3 regions of the Megasphaera sp. UBA4233 genome follow, and region 3 is predicted to be linked to each of the others. Evidence: riboswitches for the same ligand, from Rfam matches in the RefSeq annotation. Region 3 holds a riboswitch; each other region holds the start of a gene.
The links. Region 3 has a riboswitch for FMN ahead of B2U90_RS08820 (bifunctional 3,4-dihydroxy-2-butanone-4-phosphate synthase/GTP cyclohydrolase II). Riboswitches for the same ligand answer to the same signal wherever they lie in the genome.
Positions count from the first base shown of each region.

Region 1: it holds a riboswitch for FMN, as region 3 does, so the genes downstream of both, ribD (bifunctional diaminohydroxyphosphoribosylaminopyrimidine deaminase/5-amino-6-(5-phosphoribosylamino)uracil reductase RibD) here and B2U90_RS08820 (bifunctional 3,4-dihydroxy-2-butanone-4-phosphate synthase/GTP cyclohydrolase II) in region 3, are expected to answer to the same signal.
Region 2: it holds a riboswitch for FMN, as region 3 does, so the genes downstream of both, ribB (3,4-dihydroxy-2-butanone-4-phosphate synthase) here and B2U90_RS08820 (bifunctional 3,4-dihydroxy-2-butanone-4-phosphate synthase/GTP cyclohydrolase II) in region 3, are expected to answer to the same signal.

Region 1 covers NZ_DGXL01000020.1:149,843-157,678, reverse strand. The annotation lists gene hslO (Hsp33 family molecular chaperone HslO) at 1-827, opposite strand, end outside; gene B2U90_RS06875 (DUF6173 family protein) at 972-1,442, shown strand; gene ribE (6,7-dimethyl-8-ribityllumazine synthase) at 1,519-1,983, opposite strand; gene B2U90_RS06865 (riboflavin synthase) at 2,028-2,672, opposite strand; gene ribD (bifunctional diaminohydroxyphosphoribosylaminopyrimidine deaminase/5-amino-6-(5-phosphoribosylamino)uracil reductase RibD) at 2,653-3,789, opposite strand; FMN riboswitch at 3,884-4,017, opposite strand; gene rpe (ribulose-phosphate 3-epimerase) at 4,087-4,731, opposite strand; gene rsgA (ribosome small subunit-dependent GTPase A) at 4,725-5,591, opposite strand; gene pknB (Stk1 family PASTA domain-containing Ser/Thr kinase) at 5,616-7,538, opposite strand; gene B2U90_RS06840 (Stp1/IreP family PP2C-type Ser/Thr phosphatase) at 7,574-7,836, opposite strand, start outside.
Region 2 covers NZ_DGXL01000016.1:17,475-25,310, reverse strand. The annotation lists gene B2U90_RS04645 (CaiB/BaiF CoA transferase family protein) at 1-938, opposite strand, end outside; gene B2U90_RS04640 (xanthine dehydrogenase family protein molybdopterin-binding subunit) at 1,010-3,292, opposite strand; gene B2U90_RS04635 ((2Fe-2S)-binding protein) at 3,289-3,756, opposite strand; gene B2U90_RS04630 (FAD binding domain-containing protein) at 3,756-4,541, opposite strand; FMN riboswitch at 4,684-4,800, shown strand; partial or broken gene ribB (3,4-dihydroxy-2-butanone-4-phosphate synthase) at 4,917-5,522, shown strand; gene B2U90_RS04620 (CpXC domain-containing protein) at 5,528-6,202, opposite strand; gene B2U90_RS04615 (hypothetical protein) at 6,367-7,836, opposite strand, start outside.
Region 3 covers NZ_DGXL01000025.1:121,748-129,583, forward strand. The annotation lists gene B2U90_RS08800 (Crp/Fnr family transcriptional regulator) at 1-270, shown strand, start outside; gene B2U90_RS08805 (bifunctional metallophosphatase/5'-nucleotidase) at 396-1,988, shown strand; gene B2U90_RS08810 (nucleoside phosphorylase) at 2,013-2,753, shown strand; gene pnuC (nicotinamide riboside transporter PnuC) at 2,755-3,474, shown strand; gene B2U90_RS08820 (bifunctional 3,4-dihydroxy-2-butanone-4-phosphate synthase/GTP cyclohydrolase II) at 3,561-4,778, opposite strand; FMN riboswitch at 4,865-4,981, opposite strand; gene B2U90_RS08825 (FAD-binding oxidoreductase) at 5,031-6,434, opposite strand; gene B2U90_RS08830 (FtsB family cell division protein) at 6,638-6,970, shown strand; gene B2U90_RS08835 (S1 domain-containing RNA-binding protein) at 7,092-7,529, shown strand; gene B2U90_RS08840 (Ppx/GppA family phosphatase) at 7,619-7,836, shown strand, end outside.

The DNA.
Region 1 (7,836 bases), on a different contig from region 3:
CTGGCACCGCAGTACTGACAGGTCATCTCCACCTGCGGATCGTTCAATAACTCTTCCTTATCAGCCGGCCGCAATGACATGAGTACGTTTTTTATGCGGTCCCGTGAACACGTGCAACGCCAGGATAACGGCTGGCGATATAATTCCTTATAATGCATGCCACTCAGGATGATACCGGCCAGCTCTTCTCCATCAGGATGGCCGCTGAGATACGATGTAATCGGGCCGATACAGGTAATATTCGCTTCTACCCGTGCCAAATCCTCATCTCTGGCTCCCGGCAGAGCCTGAACCAGGAATCCACCCGATGCCGCAATGGAATAATCTCTGGCTACAAGTACGCCCAGGCTGATCGTCGAAGGGACCTGTTCCGATGTGAGGAGATAATAGGCCAGATCTTCGGCAATTTCCCCCGATACGAGTTCGGCCTGACTGGTATAAGTCATCTTTTCAGGCGTAAAGCGCGTCACCGAAAGCTGCCCATGCTGGCCCACGGCTCCGCTGACATCGAGTTTGCCATTCGCTTTAAGCGGGATATCCAGCTGCGGATGATCGACGTATCCTCTGACATAATGAGAATCAAAACAATCGGCATGGACGGCTCCCAGAGGACCGTCACCATTGAATTTCAGTGATACACCTTCATGATTCTTATAATCTCCCGCAAGAAGGACCGCACCAGTCATAGCCCGCCCCAGGGCAGCAGATGCTACGGGGGACAGATTGTGGCAGGTCCGGGCTTTCTGGGTAATCGTGCGCGTCACGGCGACAGAAACGCGAATCAGTTCGTCTGACGTATAATGTATAATTTTATCTTCCATTTGCATAAGTAACGTATCCTTTCTCCGTAATAAGGTACTTTATATTATACTATTCTGGTACGGAAATTACTAGTCATCTCGTGAAGCAGGAATCGGACCGTACGTTGTCGAATAAAATATATACAGGAGATGCAGAGAGGAGGACTTTATATGACAGAAGAAACGAAAACCGCTGCCAAACCGGTGGAAACCAATCCGGTCCTGAAGCAGACCACAAAGAAAGAAGACGAAGAGACAAAGCTGGTGCTGGTCAATCCTGCCGGGGCTTCTGATGAGGAAGAAGATCCGGAAACTCCTTATCTGGCTTCAGATATGTACAAACGGGTAGTGACGTTAATCAATAAATTCGAGGAAGACCTGCCAGATGATCTGCAGGCTGGCGGCCGTCTCGTATCAGCCGGCAACATCACCTTTTCTATCCAGGATGTCGGCTATTGGGACCCGAACATGATTGTGTTCTACGGAGAACTGGAAGACGGGTCCCGCGTTGAACTGGTCCAGCACTTGTCCCAGCTGAACCTGCTGCTCGTGGCCGTCAAGCGTACCAACCCGGAAGAACCGCGCCGGGTCATCGGTTTTACGACAAGTCCGGAGCCGGATATCGAAGAAGATGACCACTGAGTCCGGCTGGCCAATCATTTCCATAAATAGTTAAAAACGCTGCACACGATGGATAGTCGTGTGCAGCGTTTTACTCTTATAATTCTTTAATAAGATTGACCATTTCAATAGCGCTGGTTGCCACGTCAAAGCCTTTATTACCAGCTTTTGTACCGGCCCGTTCGATGGCCTGTTCGATATTTTCCGTCGTAATGACGCCGAACAGGACAGGGACGCCCGTCTTGAGGCTGGCCTGGGCAATCCCTTTGGCAGCTTCGTTGCATACCAGATCATAATGGCTGGTGGCTCCGCGGATAACGGCTCCCAGGCAGATGACGGCATCGTATTTGCCCGATTCAGCCATTTTCTGGGCTATGAGGGGAATTTCAAAAGAACCGGGAACCCAGGCTGTCGTAATGTCATCATCGGATACACCATGACGTTTCAGCGCATCATAGGCCCCGCCGAGAAGACGGCTGCAGATGAATTCATTAAAACGAGCGACGACAATACCCACTTTAATACCAGAACCGATTAATTTACCTTCTTTTACTTGTACCATTTGTACCACTCTCCTAATATGTATGTAATATTCTATTTAGCGGATTAAAATCCATTTTCCAACAACATTTCCATCGTAACGCCTTTCGGGCTTTCTACGGGGCCTGTTTCCATAAAGCGATGAATGTATTTGCCGACGATATCCGTTTCCAGATTGACAATAGCACCGGGATGTTTACCCATCAGTGTCGTATGACTCATTGTATGGGGAATGATGGATACGGAAAACTGGCTGCTTCCGGCAGAAACGACAGTCAGGCTGATTCCATCAATGGTAATGGAACCTTTTTCTACGATAAAGGGCGCCATGTCCTTAGGAATGGAAATGGTGATAACCCGGGCAATCCCGTCGTTTTCTATACGCGACACATGGCCCGTTCCATCGATATGGCCGCTGACGATATGACCTCCCAGGCGGCCGCCGACCTGCATCGCCCGTTCCAGATTGACAGGAGAACCGGTACGCAGTTCACAGAAGGACGTCCGCCGCATCGTTTCGTGCATGACATCCGCCGTAAACGAAGTATCGTTCAGGGATGTCACAGTCAGGCAGACACCATTGACGGCAATGCTGTCGCCGATGCGTGTACCTTCCAGCACCGTGTGGGCTTCTATCGTAAGGACGATGGAGTCAGTGCGGCGGTCCATGGCACGGATTATCCCCAATTCCTCAATGATGCCAGTGAACATAGGCACCCTCCCTTTCTGTATTATAAGCTGTAATCAATATATTAGTATCTAACATTTTGACACTGTCATAGGAAAGAGGCATGCATTCAGCCAGATCGTCAACACCTTTCCCACCGACAGAGGGGAGCGACTGCGAACCGCCAATAACCTTATTTCCAACAAAAGCATATATCTTATCGACCAGTTTGTAATCAAAAAAACTCCCCTGTACGGTGCTGCCGCCTTCTACGAGAATACTGCGTATGCCCTCTTTCCACAACAGATTCACTGCCTGTACCAGGTCAATATGTCCTTCTCCTGTCAGCGGGGCCAGAATAACGCGGACGCCCAGTTCTTTCAGGCGGCGCATTTTATCTGTATGACACAATGTCGTCGTGACAACGATCGTATCGGTAGTCTTATCCGTTATGACCAGTGCCGTTTCCGGTATACGGCCGTGAGTATCCAGGACAATGCGCACGGGCTGGTGAGGCGCCTCCTGCTCTTTACGCTGTATGCGGCAGGTCAAAAGAGGATTGTCCGCCAGGATGGTATTAATGCCTACCAGGATTCCATCATAGATAGAGCGCAGATAATGGCCCTCCCGCCGCGCTTCTTCATTGGTAATCCACTGGGATTTACCTGTCCGCGAAGCAATACGGCCATCCAGGCTCTGGGCCAGTTTGGATGCAATAAATGGCTTTTCAACCATCATATTCTTGATAAATACTTCATTGAGCTGGGCGGCTTCGCGGGAAAGAAGTCCTACCTCCACGGGAATACCGGCCTGCCGTAAAATCGCAGCACCTTTTCCGGCGACGAGCGGATTGGGATCCAGCATGGCCATGACGACCTTTCCCACCTTTCTTTCTACCAGCGTCCGGGCGCAGGGAGGCGTCCGTCCATAATGAGCACACGGTTCCAACGTGACGTACACCGTAGCTCCTTCAGCCTGATCTCCCGCTTCCCGCAGTGCCCATACTTCTGCGTGAGGTGTACCGGCCTTGTGGTGATAGCCCCGTCCTACGATTTTACCGTCTTTGACAATCACACAGCCTACAGCCGGGTTTGGGGATGTATACCCCAGTGCCAGTCTGGCCAGAGACAGGGCTTCCTGCATATATTCTATCGGTTCCAAGATTGTCCTTCCTTTCCTGTCACAGAAACAAAAAAGGCCATCGGTACACATACATACCAATAGCCTTTTTGAGCACACTAAATAAACACGTCCGTGCTGTCTTTTCCCATCCAGACTATACTGTCGGTACCGAAATCCCATCGGTTCAGCTCCCATAAGGAGTTAGCGGACTCTACCGCCGGTCAGGAATTGAAAGCGTCGCTTTCTCACCTTGCCCCAAAGACTATTTCTATTCAGTTCTTTCATACAAAAGACATTTTACCATAATAAAATGCGAAATACAAGCACTGCCTGCGTTCAGCGCAGGGCCGCAATAGCTGCCGCCCGGTCTTTGGCACCAAAGACAGCGCTGCCGGCTACGAGGAAATCAGCCCCCGCTTCCCTGACAGCCTGAACGGTCTTGCTATTGACACCACCATCGACTTCAATGACGGCTGTCGTATTGCCGCTCTTCGTCAGGAGCGATCGGGCCGCCCGGATTTTATCCAGCGTATACGGGATAAATTTCTGCCCGCCAAAACCGGGATTGACACTCATGATAAGGATCATATCGACCATTCCGGCCACGCATTCCAGCGAAGAGACGGGGGTCGCCGGATTGAGTGCTGCACCGGCCTTCATACCGGCTTCGTGAATCTGCTGGATGACCCGGTCCAGATGGATACAGGCTTCCTGATGGACCGTAACATACGTGACGCCCGCTTTCTTCAGGCCATCAATATACGTTTCCGGATGTTCTACCATGAGATGGGCATCAAAGGGCGTCGACGTATACTTGCGCAGGCTGGAAATCACGGGGACACCGAAGGTCAGGTTGGGCACAAAATGCCCATCCATCAAATCGAGATGAATATAATCGGCGCCGCCTTTTTCAACGTCTTTGACTTCATCGGCCAGGCGGGCAAAATCGGCAGATAAAATGGACGGACAAATAGCTACCATGCAAATCGTTTCCTTTCCAGAATGGACTCTAAAATCTTGCAATACGTTTCATATCGTTCTTTTCTTATCTTTCCCTCTGCTACGGCATGTTTGACGCAGCAATCTGGTTCATGATAATGGAGGCATGAATTGAATCGGCAGGTACCGGTGTATGGCATCATATCGGGGAACAGCTGTATCAGCTCCCGGGGTTCCAGATTTTCAAATTCCAGAGAACTGAATCCCGGCGTATCGACGACATACGTATGGTCATCCATGCAGAGTATCTCTGAGTGACGTGTCGTATGGCGGCCCCGCTTGATCTTTTCACTTACCTGACCGACAGACAAATCCCGTCCCAGGATCCGCGATAACAGGCTGGATTTCCCTACACCGGACGGGCCGCCAAAAGCCGTTATCTTCTGGGGCAGGAGCCGGAGAAGCGCGTCGATACCTTCCCCTGTCCGGGCCGATACGAGGTACACGTCGTACCCGCAGTCCTGATAAAAAGACTGATACTGTTCTGCCTTTTCCCGGTCCAAATCGCACTTATTAAAGCAGAGCTTGGGATGGATGCCGGCGTACTCACACGTCATGAGCATCTTATCCACCAGGAACTGGTTCGGATCCGGTGACTGGGCTGCCATGATGATGAACATCTGGTCTATATTGGCCACAGCCGGGCGCCGGAGCGCATTAGACCGCGGCAGGACGGCTTCGATGACCCCTTTGTGGTCATCGACCATAGTCAGAGACAGCCGGTCTCCTACGAGTATCTTCGCTTTCAGCTTCCCTCTGCGCCGGCATTCCACCAATTCCTGGTCTCCTGTATCGACGTAATAAAAACCATTGTAATTTTTGATGACCCGGCCTGTTGTCATAATCCTCCTCTGCCCTGTGGCGCTTTAAATGTACTGGTCCTGAACCAGTGAATTATTGATATATACCTTAACTCTCGTCCGGCCTGTACCGCTGACGCTCTTACTGATGCTATCCCCGCCAGACTGGTTCCGGTCATAGACGACACGGGATCCGTTGTCATCACTGACGACAATCTGGACATGCTGACTGGAAGCACCGGATGGAACGCTGATATTGACCATGCCCGTATGAGTCGTTCCGGCCTGTTCCTGATTGTTGGCATTGGGATCAGCTGCCGGTGCCGCCGACGGATATTCGACAGACAAATCGACAGAATCCCCCTGCTGGGACTGACTGGTGACTTTAGCCTGGCTCTGGTCCTTCGAGCTGTCGAGATTAGAAATATTACCTACATTATAACCGGCATCCTGCAAGGCTTTGATGGCCGCATCGAGACTCATGCCAGACGTATCGGGCAGTGCCTTGGACGGTTTTGTTTCATCACTGTTCTTGCGGCAGATCACGAGGTTGATTTTCGTTCCCTTTTCTACTTTATCAGGTGATTTGGGATTCTGGCTGATGATATGGCCGTTTTCGACAGAATCACTGGATTCATACTTGACCTTGCCGATGGAAAGACCGATTTCTTTCAGAATCTTTTCTGCCTCATCCATCGTCAGCCCTTTCAGGTCCGGAATCAGGACTTCTTCTCCCTTATTGCCCTTGCTGACCGTCAGATGGATTGTCCGCTGGGCTTTGACGACAGCACCGCCTGACGGCGTCTGGCTGATGACCTCACCAATCGGCACATCTGAACTTTCGACTTCCTTGACAGACACATCGAGATTTTTCTTCTTCAATATATTCTTGGCAATTTCTACCTGTTTCCCTGTCACATCAGGAACGGTGATATTTTCTGTACTCCAGAAATTACCGAAGGAGAAAAAGGCCCAGGCGAAAGTCGCTACAAATACAATCATCATTCCAATGACGATAGATTTTTTGGAATGATTGCTGATAGAATCGACGAACCGGGCAAAAAAGCCTTTTCTTTTGGGTTCCTGCCGGTCCTTCATCGGCTGTATTTTCTGCGTATTGAAATTGTTTTTAATAATAGGCGGTGCGCCTTTGGCTTTATTCGTATTGACAAATCCCTGGGCCATGCGCAGTTCCGACATCATTTCCGTTACGGACTGAAACCGGTCGTCAGGATTTTTGGCCATGGCCTTCAGAATGCATCGTTCTACCAGCTGGGGAATCCGGCGGTTGTATTTACTTGGCAGCGGGATATCATCCTGCACATGCTGCAGAGCCACACTGATTGCCGTGTCTCCTTCAAAAGGAACGACACCGGTCATCATTTCATACATGACGACGCCAAGAGAATAAATATCCGTCCGTTCATCGATTTTTCCACCACTGGCCTGTTCAGGTGAAAAATAATGGACCGATCCCAGAACCGAGTTATCCCCTTTGTTGGTCGCACTGGAATTAATCGCTCTGGCAATGCCAAAATCGGCCACTTTGATTCGTCCCGTTTCTGTCACCAGGATATTGTGCGGTTTGATATCACAGTGGACAATTCCGTTCGCATGGGCATGCTCCAATGCTTCACCAATGTCGAAGGTAATCTGGATTGACGTATTGATTGGCAGATGGCCGTGCTTTTCAATATATTCTTTCAGTGTTTCACCGCGCACGTATTCCATGACAATATAATGCGCGTTTTCGTCGTAGCCGACGTCGTATATATTTACAATATTGGGATGGGATAATTTAGCTGCCGCCTGGGCTTCCTGACGGAAGCGCACGACGAAATCATGGTCGCTGGCATATTTGCTATGCAGGACTTTGACCGCAACAATCCGGTCCAGGAGAATATCCTGTGCCTTGTACACGCTGGCCATGCCGCCGCTACCCACTTTTTCCAATATCTTATATCGATTGTCTAAGATATGACCAATCATTTCTGATTTCCACCACTTTCATAGCAGGTATCTGTTCATTCAACGGTTTTAAGTACAGCTGTCACATTATCTTTTGCACCGTTTTCATAAACACGGTCAAATAACGTATTAATGATTTCCCGTTCACTGAGTGCTGTATTTCCCAGTGCCTCGCATAATTCTTCCTGACTGACAAAAGAGGTTAATCCGTCGGAACAAAGGAGCAGGCGGTCCCCATGATGTATCTGGAAAATACCGCTGTCAACTAACAAATTACGGTCAACGCCGACGGCACGGGTAAGGACATGCCGTTTCGGAT
Region 2 (7,836 bases), on a different contig from region 3:
ACCGGGCCCCAGTCCGCTCTTTTTTTCTTCAAGAACGCTCGTTGCACTAAATCTATAAATTCACCAGCATGACATTGTACAGCAGCAAACGTATTAAACCGTTCATCATCGATCAGCGTATCCAGATCAAGGATATGACATAATGCCGGATAGTACCGTTCATAATCCATGATACATAATTCCAGCCATTCACCATCGGCACATTCGTAGGGAATACACACAGGACTCGGCTGTTCATTCCGTTTTCTCGGATAGACGTTGCCATATGCCTTTTGCGCAGCGACGGCAGGAAAGCCCGTAAGCCAGGAAGCAGTTCCCAATAAAGAAATCTCTACTTTATCCCCTTTACCGGTCCGCGCTTGTTTGTATAATGCAGCGCATAGTCCGCCCGCCATAATCGATCCTGTCGTCATGTCGCCAACAGCATGAAACGGAGTGAGAGGCGCCATTCCCGGCTGGCCATAATCCTGCATAAGTCCGCTCCGGGCCCAAAAAGCCGCAATGTCAAAGCCCGGCCTTTCCGCTTCCGGTCCCTTGTTACCGTACCCGCTCAGATGCCCCCAGATAAGGCGTGGATATGTCTGATGCAATACTTTCCAGGTAAGAGACATAGCACGCAGAGCGGTCATCCTGTAATTCGTCATAAAGACATCGGCATCTGCCAGTAGACGATGCAGAATTTCCATCCCTTTTTCTGTACGAAGATTCAGGGATATACTCCGCTTATTACTATTATTGACATCCCAGCAGGGATTTTCATCTTCTGTACAGGGAACCTGGGCTATTTCTCCGTATCGCCGCCACGAATCCCCCTTAAAAGATTCTACTTTTATGACATTGGCTCCCCAGTCAGCCAGTATCCGCGCCGCAGCCGGTACGGCTGCATAGGTCGATAAATCAACTATTTTTACGCCCGTCAATGGTAATTGTTCATCCATACAAATTATGTCTCCCGTAAAATCCGGGCAGTCCGCTGCCTGATACAACGACTGCCCAGTATATACTATCATTATTTTTTATCTTTTAAGCCAAGGTATACTTTTTCTGCTGTAATGGGTAACTCAGTAAAACGTATTCCCGTTGCCTGATAAACGGCCTCTGCAATAGCCGGAGCCGGCGTATTTATGACAATTTCGCCAATAGACTTGGCCCCAAAAGGACCATTCGGTTCGTAACTAGGTGCAAATTCTACGCGTATTTTGCCTATATCCATACGGCTCGGGATTCTATATTGCATAAACGAATTATTCTGGATTCTTCCCAGAGAATCAAATTGAACGTTTTCCATCAACGTCATGCCAATTCCCTGCACAAGACCACCTTCTGTTTGTACCCTGGCCAATGCCGGATTAATGACGGTCCCGCAGTCGACAACAGCCGCATAATCTACTAAATCAATATGACCGGTTTCCAGATCGACATCGACAACTGCTGCAGCTGCCATGTAAGGCGGTGGAGAGGTAGGGGAATAATGGGTTTCCGTAGCTTCCAAGGCAATATCATTCGTAATCATGGCTGCATTCCCCAGATCCTGCCGTGTTACCCTCCGGCCACTGGCAGGATCTGTTACCGCATCACCAGTAAATTCCAGATTCGAAGGATCGTCGCAATCCAGCATGAGTGCCGCTTTTTCTTTTATCTTTTGGATCAGTGACCGACAGGTTTTTACGACAGCCATCCCCGTCAGATACGTCGTCGAAGATGCATAGGAACCACTGTCGTATGGCGAAGTATCCGTATCGACACCACGGGTTACAATCTCATCGACAGAGCAATTGAGACATTCCGCAGCTATCTGCGCCAATATGGTATCGCATCCTGTCCCCATATCAGTCGCTCCAATGGATAAGGTATAAAATCCATCGTCATTCACTTTTATTGTCGCCGAAGCCACGTCCACATTGGAAATACTAGACCCCTGCATAGCCAGTGCCAGACCGGCCGCGCGGATTTTGCCATCGGGAAGCACATGCCGCGGATATACATGCTCCCAACCGATCATAGCCTGAACCCGTTTCAGGCATTCTCCCAGATTGCAGCTCAGTGCTGTTTCGTTGAAATATGCCGGCATCCTTTCACCTTGCTGTACGATATTTTGAAGCCGCAGTGCTCCCGGATCCATGTGTAGTCTGTCTGCCAATTCATTCACAGCCGATTCCAGTGCAAAAATCCCCTGGGTAGCACCATACCCCCTGTATGCTCCGGCAGCAATCGTGTTGGTATACACGGCGGTGTACCGGAACCGGAATGCAGAGAAACGATTGTATAAAGGAATCGATTTATGTCCCGACAACGTGACCGTCGTCGGGCTGTGGTCACCATACGCACCACCGTTCCAGAGCGATTCCACAGAAATCACCTGGATAATACCATCCCGGGAAGCCCCCAAACGCACGTGAACATCTGCTTCATGCCGGGGAGAGGAAACCGTCATGGCCTCTTCCCGCGTATAGGCCATATACGCCCGTTTTCCCGTACGCATAGTAATCAGAGCAGGATAACATTCCATGACAACCGTCTGCTTGGCACCAAAGCCTCCTCCGATACGTGGCTTAACTACACGGATTTTCGATTTGGGAATTTCCAGGGCTGTCGCGACAATGCGTCGTACATGAAAGGGAACCTGCGTCGAACTGACAATGACCAGACGGCCAAATTCATCCAAATACGTATACGCCCGGAATGTTTCCATCATAGACTGCTGTACTTGTTTTGTATGATAGATCCGGTCAATCACAACATCCGATTTCTGGAATGCCGTATCGACATCGCCCCAGTCTTCTTCCGCCTGGGCAATAATATTTCGTCTGTTATCACCACCGACCGGTACACGTGGGTTCCAGTCATCTTCCGGATGAACCACAATAGGATTATCCACGGCCTGCCGGAAGTCGAGAAGAGGCTCCTGTATGTCATATTCCACCTTTATCATGCGCATAGCCTTATCCACACATGCCGCATCACGCCCGGCTACAAGAGCCACTGGGTCTCCAACATATCGTATCTGTCTATCCAGTATAAGCCGGTCATACGGACTGAGTTCCGGATAGGTCTGGCCGGCAATAGTAAACCGCGTCTTAGGGACATCCTCTGCTGTCAGGATGCATTCAATGCCCGGAACGGTCAGGGCAGCTTTCGTGTCAACATGACGTACGATGGCTCTGGCATGAGGGCTGCGCAGAGCTTTGACGATTAGACAGCCTTCCGGTGCTAAATCTTCCGTATAAGCCGGTTTTCCTGTCATCAGTTGCAGGGCATCTTTTTTCATAACCACCCGGTTGATTTCTCTCATAACCGCATCCCCTTTCCTTTTTCTGTCAGATACCGTTTCAATGCCCTCATATGACTGACATATCCCGTACATCGGCAGAGATTGCCTGCTAGGTATTCTTTGATTTCTTCTTCTCCAGGATTATCTAATTCTCTTGCCATAGCCAGCACATTCATGACAAAACCGGGATTACAAAATCCACACTGATCGCTGCCTTCTTGTCCCATATACCGGGCAAATTCCTGTGCTTCATCCTGCAGTCCTTCCAGTGTCATAACATGCTTTCCGTCAATGCGGGCGGCCAGCACGGCACAGGACAGTACCGGTTTTTCCTCCAGCCATACCGTACATAATCCGCATGCTGTCGTTTCACAACCGCATTTGACGCTATAACATCCCTTTTTACGCAATAATTCATACAGCATCTGTCCTGGTAAAATTTCATCACTTTCCATCTTTCCATTAAGCCAGTACTGAATTCTCATTAGTCTCCCTCCCCTGCCGTCTGTAATAACAACCGCCTGCACAGAACCATCGCCATATCATGCCGGTATATGCGGCTGGCCCGCATATTATCTTCAAAAGATAAAGAATCCGCCACTTCACGGGCCGCCCGTTCCGCTTCCTCCCCGGTCATTCCCGTACCTGCCGGAAGACATCGTACCTGTGCTCTCATCGGTCGTGCTCCCACACTGCAGGAGACGCTATCTGCTGTGCGGGATACGGCACAGGCCAGGACAGGAAAATCGGTCGCGTTCAGACGCAGCGAAGCATAGGCCGTCCGCCGTTTCTTTTTAGGGAGATATATGCCTTTTAAAATATCCGTATCTGCCGTCTTTTCCGCAAAAAGAGACAGGGGTATTCGTCCGCCTTTATATAAATCGGCTTCTGCATCCAAAGCCAGAAAGAGTGTCAATACATCAGAAAAGCCAAACCGGCCCCAGATGCTCCCTCCTACCGTCGCCATATTGCGAAATTGTGTACCCACAATATGACGCAATGCTTCCTTCATAGCCCCCTGGGTATACGTTTCCAGTGATTCAGAAATTTCCAGTTGGCGCAATGGCACCATAGCTCCAATATAAAATGCTTCTTCTGTTTCGCGTATTTCATCCAGTCCCAAATCCATCAAATCAATTGCCGTTGCCACCCTGCGGCGGGGAGACATGCGCAGCCAGCAACCGCCACCCAGGATAACCGCTGACCGTTTCTGATTTAACTGCCAGGCTTCCTCCAGGCTTTTTGCTTTAACATAATGAGCTATATTCATACCGTTCCTCCTGTTCAGCGCATGCAGATTCTATATCTGCCTGACTGTTTTTGTCTATTTTGATTTTCATAATGATATCTTTTTGATTCTTTAAATTTCTCCTGCTACATAGTTGCAATGCGTAAAATTAATGGTATAATAAAAATGTCTTCAGGGCAGGGTGCAATTCCCGACCGGCGGTATAGTCCGCTAGCGCTTTGGCGCATGATTTGGTGCAATTCCAAAACCGACCGTATAGTCTGGATGGAAGAAGGCAATCTCAGGCTGCGTCCGCAGTCTGTCTGATGCTGTGCCTGTATGCCCTGACCGTCCTGGTCAGGGTTATTTTTTTGCTGAAGACAATTCCCAATACCCTTATATACGGAGGCATGCATTATGACAATGAAACGAACGTACAACACTATCGATGAAGCACTGGATGCTTTGCGCCAGGGCCGGATTATCATCGCCACAGATGATCCGGACAGAGAAAATGAAGGTGATTTTATCTGCGCCGCCCAGTACTGCACAACAGAAAATATGAATTTCATGGCGACTCATGGAAAAGGTCTCATCTGCCTTCCCATCAGTTCGGCCTTTGCAGAAAAACTTGCTCTGCCGCCTATGGTAGCCCGGAATACGGACAACCATGAAACGGCCTTTACCGTCTCCATAGACCACGTAGAAACAACAACGGGTATTTCCGCAGTGGAACGGGCTTATACGGCGCGGATGCTGGCAGAAGATGCTTCCCGTCCGTCAGACTTCCGTCGTCCCGGGCATATGTTTCCCCTCATCGCCAAAGAAGGCGGCCTTTTCACCCGTGGCGGACATACAGAAGCCACGGTAGATCTCATGCGTCTCGCTGGCCTGAAAGAAGCCGGATTATGCTGTGAAATCATGGCCGAAGACGGAACCATGATGCGTACACCTCAGTTATGGCACCTGGCAGATATGTATCATCTGCCCTTCATTACATTGAAAGATATCAAAGACTACATGGCCCGTCAGGCAAATAAATCCTGATGGTCCTTTACAAAGGAAACTGCCCATTGGGGTGTGATTTCCAGCATGTCATCCGGTGGCAGCGCCTCTCCCAGATCACGCTCCAGTGCCTGATACGTTTGATGCATGGAATCATTAAACGGAAGCATGCCTGATTTCTGCTGGCTCTGGTCAGCAAAATGAAAGGCATCGCCCGATTCACTGTGAGTAAATTCAATCAGGCTGGCATGAATCGGGCTGGCCTGTGCTGCCAGAAAAGATTGAATCATTACTTTCATGATTTCTATTACTCTGTCATCGTATCCGGCGTCAAAAATGGCAAGTTTTTCCAGTAACTGCACCCGCTGGCGGATAAGGCGATAGCGGAATGCCTTCATGAATTCATATTCCGGCTTCTGCAGTGACTGATGCATATTTGTCACATCTCCTCCGCCGGGAGCATAATAAATGACCAGGCGCAGATTGCTCTGAATATAAAGGAAATCATAATCGAGATATGTTTCATGTCCGCACTTCGGACACTGAAACCGAAAGAGAGATAAATCCCGTACTTTATCCCGAAGTCCGGGATTTTTGTCTATCTGTATGCGGTCCCATATTTTAAACCGGCTTTTCTTGCCACAGGCAGGACATTCCAGATTGCGGTTATAATGATCCGCATGTTTCACAGTTTCCATGATGAAGGCTCCTATTGATAAAAATATAAGTTTAATTCCATTATAGGCCAGAGCTTTTTCCTTGTCTATGAATAAGTGAATAATCCGATATACAAAACAAAAAAAGAGTTGTAACAAAATGAGCAAAAACTCATTTCATTACAACTCTCCTTACGTCAATGCAATCAGTCTTTCTGGCGGACTAATTTGCTCTGATTAAACGTATCCACCATTTCAAAATGATCGGCATCGCTAAATTTCAATGTTTCTACACCAAAATCATTTTTCCCTTTCATATCCAAAATCATACTTCCCTTACCTGTTTCCGGGTCAATCTTTACATTCGACAATTCATACGAATAGGACGAGTTCATGCCATTAGGACGTATAATTTCCATCGTTCCCTTTTTGACAACCCACGTATAGCCACCTTTGACCGGTTCCTTCCATGTTCCCAGGAACATATCTTTAGGGTCGGCTTTAATCGCCTGTCCATCTGCATCCAGATAGGTGACCTTAGGCTGATTATTGTTATTTTCAGAATATTCAAACTGACGACCATAGTACTTAGTAGTCCCATACAATTTCAAATAGGTCGGGTTGCCCGATTTATCAAAATATTTAGCTTCTGTTCTATTACGCTGGCTGTCATATTTGTATTTCACAGCAGCAATATCTGTCTTTGTTGACATACCACCATTACTCAGGACTTTTTCATCTATGTTCAGAGCTTCCCCATTTTTAAAGTAGCTTATCTGGCTGATGTTACTGTTTTCATCATAGTCCATCTTTAATTCATCAGGCCCTTTAGTATTACTTATGACAAGGGGCAGGCTTTGTCCATCAGCGCCGATAAACTTCAAATCGATAATACGATCCGCGTCATCATAGGTCATATCCAGTTCGGCAACGCCCTTGGCACCATCCTTAACAGGAGCAGCCTGTCCATCTATGCCCAGGAACTGGATTTTGACCGGACCGGCATGTTTGTCATCATATGTATATTTTGTTTCTGCCCCAGCTTCTATCAGACCATCTTTCATCTGTTGCAATTTGTCATTAAGCGAAGTGGGACCAAGAAAAACAAACAGGCTCTTCTGAGCACTGCCATCGAGATCACCGGCTTCATTGTACAACTTACGGCTGATGACACGGCCTTTTTTATCATAGGAAAAAGCAATACGGGCGTATTTGTTTTTATTGTTCTTCACTACACCGTTATTATCCCGGATTTCTATGGAGTCCAATACATCCGTTTTTTCTTTGTCATACACAAATCCTAGTATGCTGGCACCCAGATATCCATTAACCACTTTTCCATCCTTATTCATATAGGTAATGGTATCAATATTCCCTTTTTTATCGTAGGCAATCTTCGCCTGTGCTACGCTTCCTAGAGAATTATTATCGCCTTCAGAATTATAATAATATTTCTTTTCTGCTTTTCCTTTATTTTCTCCATCTTTTGCTATCTGATAACGGATAGAAGCTTCACCGTGGTTCCCTACCCCCGCCTTGCCGGTCACACGTTCATACTTTTCTTTAATGTAACCATCCTGGCTGTAGTCAAGCTGAATCCGTGCTGCCGTAACAGCCGTCATGTTACCAACGGTAGATTTCCAATGTATATCGATGGGAGCATTACCAGCTTTAGC
Region 3 (7,836 bases):
CTGCTGGCAGTATTGGCTGGAAAAAATCTTGTACTGACTGAAAAAATACGATACATGTCACAGCGTTCGACAAGGCAGAAACTGATGGCCTATTTATCACACGAAGCGAGAAAAAGAGGCAAGGATACGTTTTCCATCGAATTTAACCGGCAGCAGCTGGCAGATTTTTTATCCGTAGACCGGTCTGCCATGTCGGCTGAATTGGGCAGAATGAAGCGGGATGGCCTTATTGACTATAATAAAGAAACGTTTACCCTGTTCCATAGCTGATTTAGACGGGAAAGGGAACTGCTATATGGAAAAAAATCTGAATATTTCCGTTAGTTAGTGTATAATACTAATAAAAATATATAACAAACGCATAGCATTAGAGTAACTTAATTGGAGGGGTACACATGAAAAAGAAAACTGCAGCCCTGGCGCTGGTTCTGTCCTGTTTAGTCAGTTCAGTATTTGCAGCAGATTATTCTCATTTGGTCATTATGCATACTAACGATACTCATGGATACGATCAGCGTGCCGATGGTGTCAACGGTATGGCAACCGTTGCGGCACTCAGAAAAGATTTTGAAGCCCAGGGAAAACAAGTATTACTGCTCGATGCAGGGGATGCAATCCAGGACAACAATCTGGTCAATCTGAGCAAAGGAAAAACGGCTATTGAATTCATGAATGCCGCCGGATACGATGCCATGGCCCTGGGCAATCATGAATTCGATTATGGGGCGGATGTCACACAACAGCGCATCAAGCAGGCTCATTTCCCCGTCATGTCAGCGAATATCATCGTAGACGCCACGGGAAAGCCGTTTACTCCGAAGACACATGCCATCCTTAAAAAAGGCAATCTGAACATTGGCGTATTTGGCCTGACGACCCCTTCGACGGTGACGACTTCCAACCCGAAAAGTACGCGGGGACTGACGTTCCTGGCTAAAGATAATATGTATACGGCTGCTCAAAAGGAAGTCAATGCATTAAAAGATGCAGACTGTGATCTGGTCATTGCCATCGGTCATCTGGGAAGTGCTCCCGATGCAGCGGGAGACCGGTCGGACGATGTGCTCAATCACGTTCAGGGAATTGACATTTTTATTGATGGCCATGATCATGTCATAAAAGACCGTACAGTAAACGGCACACTGTTAGCCGAAACGGGGGCACATCTGGCCAATATCGGTGTCATTCAACAGGTTGATGGGAAATGGAAAGAAGACCTGTATCCTTATGGACGATATAATAAGGAAGATCCTAAAGTAAAAGCTATAGTAGATAAGGCACAGGCCCGTATTACCAAGAAGTTGGCCAGTGTGGTCGGCACAACGGCGATGACGCTCGATGGCACACGCGCACCCGGCGTCCGGACTGAAGAAACGAATCTGGGTGATTTTCTGGCCGATGCCTTCCTGTGGCAGGTACGTCAGGCTACGGTGTTACAGCATGTCCGTGTTGATGGGGCTATCATGAATGGCGGCAGTATCCGTGCTTCTATCAACAAGGGAAAAATCACAGAAAATGATTTGCTGCTCGTCATGCCTTATCACAACTACCTCCAATATGTGACGATGAAAGGATCGACGTTATTGGAAATCCTGGAAGCCGCAACCTGTACGACCCCGAAAGCTATTGGTGCATTCCCGCAGGTAGCAGGGATTGAATACACCGTCGATACGCGGGTACCTTATGCCAAAGGGGACGTATATCCTCATTCCACCTATTATAGTCCGGCAAAACCGGGAAGCCGCGTGACCATTACAAAAGTAGGTGGCAAATCCTTCAACCCCGATGCGACGTATTGCATCGTCGTTCCCGATTATCTGACATCGGGTGGCGATACCTATTCTGCCTTGACAGATCCCGCTAAAGTAACGGTTGGTGATGTCGATTATCTCGATGTCGATGCTGCCCGCAATTATATCAAAGAAGCTCTGGGAGGAAACGTGGGAGATACGTATGCAAAACCACAGGGCCGTATTACGATTATTTAGACAAAAGGGAAAGAAGGATTCAGTATGGAAGCGAAAGAAATTCCTCAGCCCCATACCCAGCTGACCAAAGCCATTGACACGGATTCTGCCATTATCATGGGAGATCCTGCACGGGTAGATACGATTGCGAAATTGATGGATCATGTCGTTCCCTGGGCCTGTAACCGGGAATACAAATCCATTATTGGCATGTACAAGGGGAAAAAGATACTAGCTATGTCTACAGGAATCGGAGCACCGTCTGCGGGCATTGCCGTGGAAGAAATGCATAATGTCGGTATTAAACGGGTTATCCGCGTCGGTTCTGCCGGAGCCATGCAGCATGATATACCGCTAGGGCAGTTAGTGATTGCCGAAGGAGCTGTCCGCGATGATGGACTGTCCCGCAAGTATGTGCCGGAAATATATCCGGCCGTACCGTCCTTCCGGCTCCTGGCCCTGGCCCATACATATGCTCCAAAGGCCTGTTATGGCATTATCCGTTCGCACGATGGATTTTATATGGATGACAATGATAAGACCGAAGCGTTCTGGTCTGAAAAGGGCATTGTCGCCGATGATATGGAATCGGGGATTCTGATGATTATCGGCCGCTTGCGCCATATGGAAACATTGTCGATCCTGAATAATGTCGTCCTCTATCAGGGAGACCTGGCAGAAGGTGTCAATGATTTAGTGAATAGTGCCGATCTCGTGGCAAAGGGAGAACAGGACTCGCTCGTGACGGCTCTGCAGATCCTTTCTGATCCGGAAGGAGAAGCATAATATGGAAACAACACAGCATAATTGGTTTTATAGCCAGCTCTTTACCAACTGGAAGCGCTTTGAAGTTACCTATGTGGCCGTGCTGATTTTATTGCAGCTCGTCGTCTATGCCATCGCCCCCGACAGCATCGTCGGCATGATTTCCGGCGTAGCCGGAGTGCTTTGTCTGGTATACGGCATGAAAGGCCGTAAAATATCTTTTATCTTTGGCTTTGTACAATGCGTTGCCATGACATACATTGCCTGGATCAGCCATGCCTATGGGTCTTTTGCCATGGATATCGTCTATGTCATTTCCCAGCCGATAGGATGGTATATGTGGGGGCATCAGGAAACGACTCATTCGTTTCAACCGGGGACGCGGAAAAAAGTATTTATGGCAGCCTTCATTGCCTGGGCGGCCGGCTGGTTCGTCCTGGCCCAGGTAGGCGGCCAGCTGCCTTATTTTGATTCCATTAACTTCGTAGTCAGCTTTATAGCTCAGATTCTCTACATTCTGAAGTATAATGAAAACTGGTCTCTCTGGATTTTTGTCAATATTGCCAATTTTATTTATTGGACGATTTTATCGATTCAGATGGTACTGGGGGACAACACGATTGGCACCCTGGGAGCCAACTTGTCCCAGGTGGCGTTACAGGCCGCTCTGTTGTTCAATGCCATCTATGCACAGAAAGTATGGTCCAGCGGTGAAGCCGATAATGAAGGCGGCGCAGCTTAAGATTACGTAATACACATATGATTCCGCTTAAAAAAGCAGTAGCATTACGCAAAAACGCGTAATGCTACTGCCTTTTTTACAATCACTTATTTCAGATGAGTCAAGATATGCCCCATCTTATTTTTCTTAGTTTCCAGATAGAATTCATCAAATTTCTGGGCCGGCATTTCAATGGGAACCCGTTCGACGATTTCCACGCCAAACCCTTCGAGACCGTAAATCTTGAGGGGATTATTGGTAAGGAGCCGTAATTCCCGGGCACCCAGGTCCTGGAGTATCTGGGCACCGATCCAGTATTCGCGGAGATCCGGGGCAAAGCCCAGTTTTTCGTTGGCTTCTACTGTGTCATACCCCTGTTCCTGCAGGGCATAGGCTTTGAGCTTATTGATGAGCCCGATGCCGCGTCCTTCCTGGCGCATATACAGGAGGATGCCCCGCCCTTCCTTATTGATCTGCGTCAGGGCGGCGGCCAGCTGTTCACCGCAGTCGCAGCGGCAGGAACCGAAGACATCACCGGTCAGGCATTCCGAATGGACCCGGCAGAGGAGATTTTTGCCATCGCCGATTTCGCCTTTGACGAGGGCGACATGGTGTTCCCCGGTCAGGTCATTGATATAACCGTAAATCTTGAATTCGCCGTATTTGGTAGGCATCTTTGCCGTAGCTTCCCGCACGACGTGTTTGTCATGACGACGGCAGTAATTCTGCAGATCGTGGATGGAGACGAAAGTCAGGTGGTGAGTGCGGGCCAGTTCCCAAAGTGCCTTGGAGTGCATGATTTCGCCGCGTTCATCGAGGATTTCGCAGCATACGCCGACTTGCTTCAGCCCGGCCAGGCGCAACAGGTCCAATGTGGCTTCCGTGTGGCCGTTGCGCATGAGGACACCGCCCTTGACGCCGGTCAGGGGAAATACATGTCCCGGCCGGGTAAAATCATCAGCTGAGATAGAATCTGTCGCGGCTTTCTGGATAGTACGGGCCCGGTCTTCTGCCGTGATACCCGAATCTGTATCTTTATAGTCGATAGAAACGGTAAAAGCCGTATGGTTGTTGTTGGTGTTTTCGCCTACCATAGGGAACAAGCCCAGCTTATGGGCATATTCCTGACTGACGGGCAGGCAGATGAGTCCCTTGCCATGATTCATCATGAAATTGACGTTTTCCGGGGTGCAGTACTGGGCAGCGCAGATGAAGTTGGCTTCATCTTCCCGTTCGGGATCGTCGGCAACCATGACGATATGACCAGACTGCAATTCCTGGATTGCTTCTTCAATCGTATTATATGTTTGTTCTTTTGTATCCATCAGAAACCTCCTGTATATAATTAAAAGCCCTGTTGCACTATGCATGCACAGGGCTTTATGACAATAAGAATACACATACACTATCATCATATCTTCTCTCATCCAGACTCTACTGTCGGTTTTGGAATTTCACCAAATCGTACACTGCGTGTTCGCGGACTGTCACCGCCGGTCGGGGATTGCGCCCTGCCCTGAAGATTATTCTATTATACCTGCAAATAGAAAGGAAGTAAAGAGACACCTTTCAGGTATTCATTCCACATCAAAGATTTTACCGGGATTGAGGATGTTGTTTGGATCGAGCGCTTTTTTTACGGCCCGCATCATGGCCAGTTCGTCGGGATTGGTGAATTCTTCCATCAATGCCTTGCGTTTGCTGCCAATTCCGTGTTCACCAGACAGACGGCCACCCAGCTGATAAATGAAACGATACAGCTCCTGCTGATTTTCCGAAACTTTTTCTTCCCATTGTTCGTATGTGAGGTCCTCGTTTTTCAAAATGTTCAAATGAATATTGCCATCTCCGGCATGACTGGCGATGCGTGTGATGAGGCCATATTTCCGGGCCAGTTCCAGAATCCGGGCCAGAAGCCGCGGCTCCTGATCGACAGGGACGACGACGTCTTCCTTACATACGATAAGGCTTTCGGCACGTACCGCTTCGGCAAAGGCCTTGCGGGCCTGCCAGATCCGGGCCGGGTCGGCGACCAGTACGGAAGAAGCACCACTGGCCGTGCACAGTTCGTCGAGGACGATGGCTTTATCATCGAGGTCGTCTTCACTCGTGCCTTCTACTTCCACAATCAGATAATTGCCCGTATCGCTGCCTTGGAGCGTTTCGTTCAGATAGCGTTCTACGGATTTGATGGTGATGTTGTCCATAAACTCAACGCACGTCGGCGTTATGCCGGCTTTTATGATTTTATTGACGACGCCGATGGACGCTGCTGTGTCGTCGAACACGGCGAGAAGGTCCAGCTTGTACCGGGGTTTGGGGAGTAATTTCAATGTGGCTTTGGTGATGATGCCCAGTGTTCCTTCTGATCCGATGACCAGCTGATCCAGACAATATCCCGTCGATTGCTTCTGCAGGCGGGCACCGAGCTGTACAATCCGTCCCGTAGGATTTACGATTTCAATGGAATAGACCTGATGCCGCGTTGTCCCGTATTTTACGGCCCGGTTGCCACCGGCATTGGTCGCGATGTTTCCGCCGATGAAACAGGAATCGCCGCTGCAGGGGTCGCCGGCATAGAATAATCCTTTTTCTTCAGCGGCTTTTTGCAAATCTGACGTGCGCACACCCGGTTCAACGACTGCGTACAGGCTGTCTGTATTGATTTCCAGGATATGGTTCATTTTTTCCAGTGACAATACGATGCCTCCATAGATGGGAACAGCTCCGCAGGCCAGCCCTGTTCCGGCACCGCGGGGAACGACAGGGAAATGATACTCGTTGGCCAGCTGTACGATGGCCGCGGCCTGTTGGGCTGATTCGGCAAATACGACGGCTTCCGGCATATGGTGGTATGCCGGATCGGTTACTTCGTCATGGCTGTATGGCTGCATGGCGTCAGTCTCTGTAAGAACATTTTTGCTGCCGGCAATTTCTTTCAGCCTGGTCAGTATTTCATCGTTTATCGGTGTATATGGCATAACGTAGCCTCCTTTTCGAATACATATGTCTATTATAGGAGAGATTCTCCTATTTTAAAAGGGGATAATCTCTAAGAAATGGGCCCTTTTCGTCAGCCACATTACGGCATTTCCCTTTAAATATCGGGAAAAGGCTTTATCTTGTAGTCATTTCAAGGTATACTATAAGTTAAGATTTTTTTAATCTGAAAAGGAGCTGAGACATGACGGTGAAACGTACAGGACGACCGCGCCTATCCGGGCAGGGCAGGAGACGGAACGTCCGCCGCAGGAAAAAGGCGGGCTGGTCTGCTTATAAGCGGATTGTCGTGGCTATTTTGATTTTTGGCGGCCTGTTTCTCGGTTCCAAGATATATGAGTTATGGCAGATTCATCAGGATATGACGATAACGGTCAACCAGGAACGGGAATTGACTGAAGAAAACCAGAAACTGCATGAAGAAAAAGACCGGCTGTCTTCACCGGAAGAAATCATGCGACAGGCGCGGGAACAGTTCGGACTGGCAAAGCCGGGTGAAATCCCATACCGTCGCTGATGGGGCGGAAAGGCAGTAGAAAGCATAATTTACGATTGAATTTTTTAATGTTTATTAGTATAATGTGTGTAAACGCTATTTGCGACGCGTGTCTATAGTTAAAGGAGGATGTCTTAGCAGCATGACAATCGAAGTAGGCAGTGTATTGGAAGGAACTGTTACAGGAATAACCAAGTTCGGTGCATTTGTCGAACTGCCGGATAAAAAAATTGGTCTCGTCCATATTTCTGAAGTAGCAAATGAATATGTAAAAGATGTTCATGATTTCCTGAAAGTTCAGGATAAGGTACATGTCAAGGTATTATCTATTGATGAAAAAGGGAAGATCGGCCTGTCTATCAAGCGGACACAGCCGGCTCCGGAAAAGAAAGAGTTTCATTCCAAGCGGGAATTTCACCACCACAATGGCGGGTTTGACATGAACCGCCGCGCTCCCCAGTCTCTGTCCTTTGAAGATCGGCTGAGCAGATTTTTGAAAGAAAGCGATGAACGGTTGATGGATCTGAAACGCAATACTGAATCGAAACGCGGCGGCCGCGGTGCCCGGCATGCTGATTAATTCCGTATCCAGGAAGGTATGGAGGGAAAAGAGTATTCCGACAGGGAATGCTCTTTTTGTTTCTTCCTGTTATGCGAAAAGGAGCAGTTATGGAACATGATGTATATGCCGTTATCGATATCGGATCAAATTCTCTCCGCTTCATGCGGGGAAAAAAAGACCGGGACGGACAATGGCATTTTTCAAAAAAAGAATTAGCGACGACCCGTCTGGGAAAAGACGTATCCAGGACCGGCCGTTTGTCCAGCGAAGGAGTAGAGGCCTCGCTGGAAGCTATGCGGCAGTGGAACGATGCGTACCCGGATCT